2 regions of the Kitasatospora sp. NPDC036993 genome follow, and region 2 is predicted to be linked to the other one. Evidence: predicted binding sites of a transcription regulator. Region 2 holds the regulator's gene; the other holds the start of a gene.
What was found. Region 2 encodes HspR, which represses chaperone genes until heat shock. Its sites were predicted from a motif close to TTGAGNNNNNNNNNCTCAA; they were not measured.

Region 1: lon (endopeptidase La) is a predicted target of HspR. The motif match lies at 1,078-1,096, and genes of this name have one in related genera.

What each region holds. Positions count from the first base shown of each region.
Region 1 is NZ_JBVJRP010000006.1:345,719-349,096, forward strand. It holds gene ACZ7C5_RS15480 (rhomboid-like protein) at 170-904, shown strand; gene lon (endopeptidase La) at 1,119-3,378, shown strand, end outside.
Region 2 is NZ_JBVJRP010000001.1:185,141-188,518, forward strand. It holds gene dnaJ (molecular chaperone DnaJ) at 106-1,272, shown strand; gene ACZ7C5_RS00870 (heat shock protein transcriptional repressor HspR) at 1,289-1,807, shown strand; gene ACZ7C5_RS00875 (helix-turn-helix domain-containing protein) at 1,999-3,000, shown strand.

The DNA of each region.
Region 1 (3,378 bases), on a different contig from region 2:
ACCTCGACGTACGGTGACCGCGACGACACCCGACCGGGCGGAATCCGCAGTGCGGGCCGGTACGTTGGACACCTGGCGGGAGTCGGTGGCTGCGGCGTGGAGCGGAGGCGGCATGGCTGGTCCGGGGCGGGGTGCCGACGGGTTCGGGACCATGGGAGCGCCGTACGGAATGCTCCGTCTCGGCCTGCGCGCCGGTGTCGTGGAGTGGCTGCTGGAACGGATGCCGACACCCCGGCGGACGCCCTTCACGCTCGGATATCTCGCCGTCGTGGGAGCCACCACGACCTTCGCCAGGCTCGCCGATCCGGAACTCGTGCAGCGGTTGCAGGAGGCCTCCAGTTCGGACGGGCACAACCTCCTCCAGCATCCTTTGCGTGCGCTCGTGCTGAGCGGATTCTGGGTGGCCGGCGAGGTGTGGATGCCGTACCTGTGGGGATTCGCCGTCACCCTCGCGCCGCTGGAACGCAGGGTCGGGCCGGCCCGGGCGGCGGCCGTGTTCGCCGCCGGGCACGTCGCGGCGACGCTGCTCTCCCAGGGGGTGGTGATCACCGCGGTGGAGACCGGGCGGATGGCGCCCGAGGCGATGGACTACCTGGACATCGGGGTCAGCTACGGCGTGCTCGCCTGCCTGGGCGCGCTGGCCGGGCTGCTCTCCTGGCGCGGGCGGCTGCTCGCGCTGGGCGGCGCCGGGCTGATGATCGCCGAGCAGATCGCCACCGACAAGGACGTGATCACCGGAGTGGGGCACCCGGCCGCGGTGCTCACCGGGGTCGCGCTGTGGCGCTGGCTGCGCCGGATCGAGCGGCGTCCGCCCCGGCCGCGTCCGGCCGCCGTGACGGCGGCCGCCCCCGCGGCCGCCCCCGCGGCCGGCGGTGCTTCCGCGCGGGTGCGGCCGGCGCGTTGACGCCGCCGCCCGGGCGGGGCCTCCCCGGGGCCGGAGCGTTCACTTCAGGCTCCCTTAAGGCGCGGTCGGTGCTTTCGGTGCTCTTTTGACGGAGCCGGAAGCGGTGCTTCCCGTGCCGAATCGTGTTCGCTCACGGCGAACTGGACGCCGGGAACATCCGGCGCCCGCGAAGCCTTAGTCAGGTCGACTCAACTTCACTGACCGGGGAGAGATCATGGCATCGACGTCCACACCGCTCACCCTGCCCGTACTGCCGCTGGACGACGAGGTCGTCCTGCCGGGCATGGTCGTCCCGCTGGACCTGAAGGACTCCGAGGTGCGCGCCGCGGTCGAGGCCGCCCGCGCGGCGGCCACCGGCTCCGGCAAGCCGCAGGTCCTGCTGGTCCCGCGGATGGACGGCTCGTACGCGGCGGCCGGCACGCTGGCCACCGTGGAGCAGGTCGGCCGGCTGGCCGACGGCGAGCCCGCCGCGTTGGTGCGGGCCGTGCGCCGGGTCAGGATCGGCGTCGGCACCACAGGCCCCGGCGCCGCCCTCTGGGTGGAGACCACGCCCTTCGAGGAGTCCTCGGCCGGGACACCGGTGGCCGGGCGGGCCGCCGAACTGGTCAAGGAGTACAAGGCGCTGTCCACCCAGTGGCTGCGCAGGCGCGGCGCCTGGCAGGTCGTCGACCGGGTGGACCGGATCGAGGGCGTCGGCGAGCTCGCCGACAACATCGGCTACGCCCCCTTCGTCACCCCCGAGCAGAAGCTCAGGGTGCTGCTGGAGGCCGACCAGGTCGCCCGCCTGGAGTACGCGCTGGCCCTGCTGCGCGACCACCTCGCCGAGGAGGAGGTCAACGACACCATCCGCAAGGACGTCGAGGAGGGCGTGGCCAAGCAGCAGAAGGAGTTCCTGCTCCGCCGTCAGCTGGAGGCCGTCCGCAAGGAACTGGCCGAGCTGAACGGCGAACCGGCCGACGAGGAGGGCGACTACCGCGCCCGGGTCGAGGCCGCCGACCTCCCCGCGGGCGTCCGCGAGGCGGCGCTCAAGGAGGTCGACAAGCTGGAGCGCGCCTCCGACCAGTCGCCCGAGGGCTCCTGGATCCGCACCTGGCTGGACACCGTCCTGGAGCTGCCCTGGAACGAGCGCACCGAGGACGCCTACGACATCGCCGGCGCCCGCGCGGTGCTGGACGCCGACCACGCCGGCCTGACCGACGTGAAGGAGCGGATCGTCGAGTACCTGGCCGTCCGCAAGCGCCGCTCGGACCAGGGGCTCGGGGCGGTCGGCGGCCGCCGGGGAGGCGCGGTGCTCGCCCTGGTCGGCCCGCCCGGCGTCGGCAAGACCTCGCTCGGCGAGTCGGTGGCCCGTGCCATGGGCCGCGAGTTCGTCCGGGTCTCGCTCGGCGGCGTCCGGGACGAGGCGGAGATCCGCGGCCACCGGCGCACCTACGTCGGCGCGCTGCCGGGCCGGCTGGTCCGGGCGATCAAGGAGGCCGGCTCGATGAACCCGGTCGTCCTGCTGGACGAGATCGACAAGGTCGGCTCCGACTACCGGGGCGACCCGGCCGCCGCCCTGCTGGAGGTGCTGGACCCGGCACAGAACCACACCTTCAGGGACCACTACCTGGAGGTCGAACTCGACCTCTCCGACGTCGTCTTCCTCGCCACCGCCAACGTGCTGGAGGCCATCCCCGAGCCGCTGCTCGACCGGATGGAGCTGGTCCGGCTGGACGGCTACACCGAGGACGAGAAGGTCGTCATCGCCCGCGACCACCTGCTCCCGCGCCAGCTGGAGAAGGCCGGCCTCGACGCCGGGCAGGTCGGCGTCGACGAGGAGGCGCTGCGCCGGCTCGCGGGGGAGTACACCCGCGAGGCGGGCGTCCGGAACCTGGAGCGCTCGATCGCCCGGGTGCTGCGCAAGATCGCCGCCCAGGCCGAGCTGGGCGAGCGCGAACTGCCCGCCGCGGTCGGCGCGGAGGACCTGCGCGCCCTGATCGGCCGGCCGCACCACGTGCCGGAGTCCGCCCAGGAGCCGGCCGAGCGCCGCACCGCCGTCCCGGGCGTGGCCACCGGCCTCGCGGTGACCGGCGCCGGCGGCGACGTGCTCTACATCGAGGCCTCGCTGGCCGACGCCGAGACCGGCGGCAGCGGGCTGACCCTCACCGGGCAACTGGGCGACGTGATGAAGGAGTCCGCGCACATCGCGCTCTCCTACCTGCGCTCGCGCGGCGCCGAGCTGGAGCTGCCGGTCACCTCGCTGCGCGACCGCGGCGTGCACCTGCACGTCCCGGCCGGGGCCGTCCCCAAGGACGGGCCGAGCGCCGGCATCACCATGACCACGGCGCTGGCCTCGCTGCTCTCCGGCCGCAAGGTGCGCACCGACGTGGCGATGACGGGCGAGGTGTCGCTGACCGGGCGGGTGCTGCCGATCGGCGGGGTGAAGCAGAAGCTGCTCGCCGCGGACCGGGCCGGGATCACCACGGTGGTCATCC
Region 2 (3,378 bases):
CGCCGGCAAGTACGGCGGCCGGCTCCGCAGCGCGCTGTCGACGGTCGTTCGCTCAGCGCCTGTTGACAGCTCTGTGACTATGGACATCGGGAGGTGGCGGAAGCCATGAGTGGCAAGGACTTTGTCGAGAAGGACTACTACAAGGTCCTCGGCGTGCCCAAGGACGCCACCGCCACCGAGATCAAGAAGACCTACCGCAAGCTCGCGCGCGAGTTCCACCCCGACGCCAACACGGGTGACCCCAAGGCCGAGGAGCGGTTCAAGGACATCTCCGAGGCGTACGACGTCCTCTCCGACGAGAAGCGCCGCAAGGAGTACGACGAGGCCCGCAGCCTCTTCGCCAACGGCGGCTTCCGGGCCGGCGGCGGCCCCGGCGGCACCGGCAGCTACAGCTTCGACTTCGGCGACCTCTTCAGCGGCCAGCAGGGCGGCGGCGGGGGCGGCGGAGGCGGGCTCGGCGACGTCTTCGGCGGCCTCTTCAACCGCGGCGGCACCCGGCAGGCCCCGCCCAGGCGCGGCGCCGACGTCGAGACCGAGGTGACGCTCTCCTTCGAGGAGGCGGTCGACGGCGCGACCGTCCCGCTGCGGATGACCAGCCAGGCCCCGTGCCGTCACTGCAACGGCAGCGGCGCCAAGTCCGGCACCACCCCGCGGGTCTGCCCGACCTGTGTCGGCGCGGGCACCGTCAGCCGCGGCCAGGGCGCCTTCGCGCTCTCCGAGCCGTGCAAGGACTGCCGCGGCCGGGGCATGATCGTCGACGACCCGTGCCCCGACTGCCACGGCAGCGGCCGGGCCAGCTCGGCCCGCACCATGCAGGTCCGCATCCCGGCCGGCGTCCAGGCCGACCAGCGCATCCGGCTCAAGGGCAAGGGCGCCCAGGGCGAGCGCGGCGGACAGCCCGGCGACCTCTACGTCACCGTGCACGTCGACCCGCACCCGGTCTTCGGGCGCAAGGGCGACAACCTCACGGTCACCGTCCCGGTCACCTTCCCCGAGGCGGCGCTCGGCGCCACCATCGAGGTGCCCACCCTGAACGGCCCCGCCGTGAAGCTCAAGCTCCCCCCGGGCAGCGCCAACGGCCTCACCATGCGCGCCCGCGGCAAGGGTGCCACCCGCAAGGACGGCACCCGCGGCGACCTCCTCGTCACCGTCGAGGTCGTGGTGCCCCAGCAGGTCGCCGGCGACGCGCTGAACGCCCTGGAGCAGTACCGCGAGGCCACCGCCTCCGACGATCCGCGAGCCGCCCTGTTCCGGGCGGCGAAGGGAGCGTGACGACCAGATGTCCCCGATGAACCCGATCGATCCCGACACCCCGATCGGCCCCGGCGTCGGCGAGGGCCTGCCCGGTGCCGGCCCGCGCCGCACCCGCCGGGCCGCGGCCCCGCCGCAGTACGTCCTCACCGAGGACACCCCGGTGTACGTCATCTCCGTGGCCGCCGAACTGTCCGGGCTGCATCCGCAGACCCTGCGCCAGTACGACCGCCTCGGCCTGGTCTGCCCCGACCGCACCGCGGGCCGCGGCCGCCGCTACTCCGCGCGCGACATCCAGCAGCTGCGCGAGGTCCAGCGGCTCTCCCAGGACGAGGGCATCAACCTGGCGGGCATCAAGCGGATCATCGAGCTGGAGAACCAGGTCTCCGCCCTCCAGTCCCGCGTCGCGGAACTGGTCGACTCCCTGGAGGGCGCCGCCAGCGCCCTGCGGCAGCGCGAGGCCGCCGTCCACGCCTCCTACCGCCGTGACCTCGTCCCGTACCAGCCCCCCACCCCGCAGTCCAGCGCCCTCGTCGTCTGGCGCCCCAGGCGCTGACCGGGCCACCCACCGAGCCGCCGGCCCCTCCTCTCGGGGGGTGCCGGCGGCTCGGTGTTGGTGAGAGAGTGTCGCTCTGGCGATCGGCCAAGCTCGGGAGAGACCGGCGATCTCATCATCAGCAATGGTCACGCGCCCTAGGATCTGCTGGGACGGGTCACGGCGGGTTGGGTCAACGGCAAGGAGCCGGCATGAGTGGACGAGCTCAATTCGGCCCCATCACGAGTGGGGGGCCGATACTTTCCGCGGAAGCTCGTGCGCTTTTCCTGCACATCATCAGGACCGGCGGGAGTACGTCGAAAGAGGTCCCGGCCCCGGGTGAATCGGGTCCGCTGGACGAATTGATCAGAATAGGCCTTCTGGTCCCTGACCTCGACGCGCCGGACAGCCTGATCGCCATCGACCCGACCCAGCTTTCGGAGAGCCTCAGCAGCACCTGGCAGCGACAGGCGCTCGAGCTTCTCACCCGGGCCGTCGCCCTGCCGACCGAACTGAGCGAACTCGCCCAGGAGTTTCACACGCCCGGACAGGTCGGCGGCTCGATCGAGTATGTCCATGGCAAAGTGCTGATAAATCAGAAGATGCAGCAGTACGCCGACGCGGGCGCCGAGGAGGCGCTGGCACTCCAGCCAGGGGGTCCACGGCCTCCCGAGCTCCTGGCCTCGGTGATCGACCGGGACCTCGCCATGCTGGGCAACGGCACGAAGATCCGGACGATCTACCACGCCAGCACGCGTTACCACCAGCCCACCCGGGACTACGTCACACGCCTGGCCAAGGCCGGCGGCCAGTACAGAACCCTTGACGAGCCCTATACCCGGCTCATCGTCATAGACCGGAAGATGGCCGTCATCCCGGTCGCGCACGACTTGAACATGGCGGCCTTCATCCACGAACCCGCGGTGGCCACCTACCTCGCCGAGCAGGTCTTCGAGCCGAGCTGGAGCCGCGCCCTCGACTTCGACGGGGACCGCGCCGTCCCCCAGCAGGTCGTCTCGCGGCTTCGCCAGACGATCATCGATCTACTGCTGGCGGGAACCAATCACAGAGTCATCGCGAGACGCCTGGGAATCAGCGAACGCACCCTGGCCCGCCATATCGCCGAGATGCGCGAGGAGCACAATGTGGACTCCTTGTTCCAACTCGGATACGCGCTCGCGCGGGCTGAATCCACAAACGGGAACCATCCGTAGAGACATGCCCGCGCCAGCGGCGCGTCGGATCAGTGGCGGGTAAAAACGCGCCGGCCGCCCACCTGCGAATACGTTTCCCGCGGACGAGGAAGTCCGGGGAAGTCTCGCATCAGTGCCGGTCGGCACACGCGGTCAGCCCCAGCTGATGTCGTCGAGGACGGAGACAGCGGCAACGGCCGACGAGTCGGGCGCCGCCTGCCCGTGGTCGACCGCGAGATACCCGCCGAGCAATGCAGCCGCACCGACAACCAGAGGCAGGACCGCGTTACGGACGAAACGGCACAAGTGAGACATGCCCACCCCTTCTGTCATCTGCGTCGAACGCAGCGCCTAGACAAAACTTACCGACCACATGTTGCCGCAGGGTGCACGAGCCTG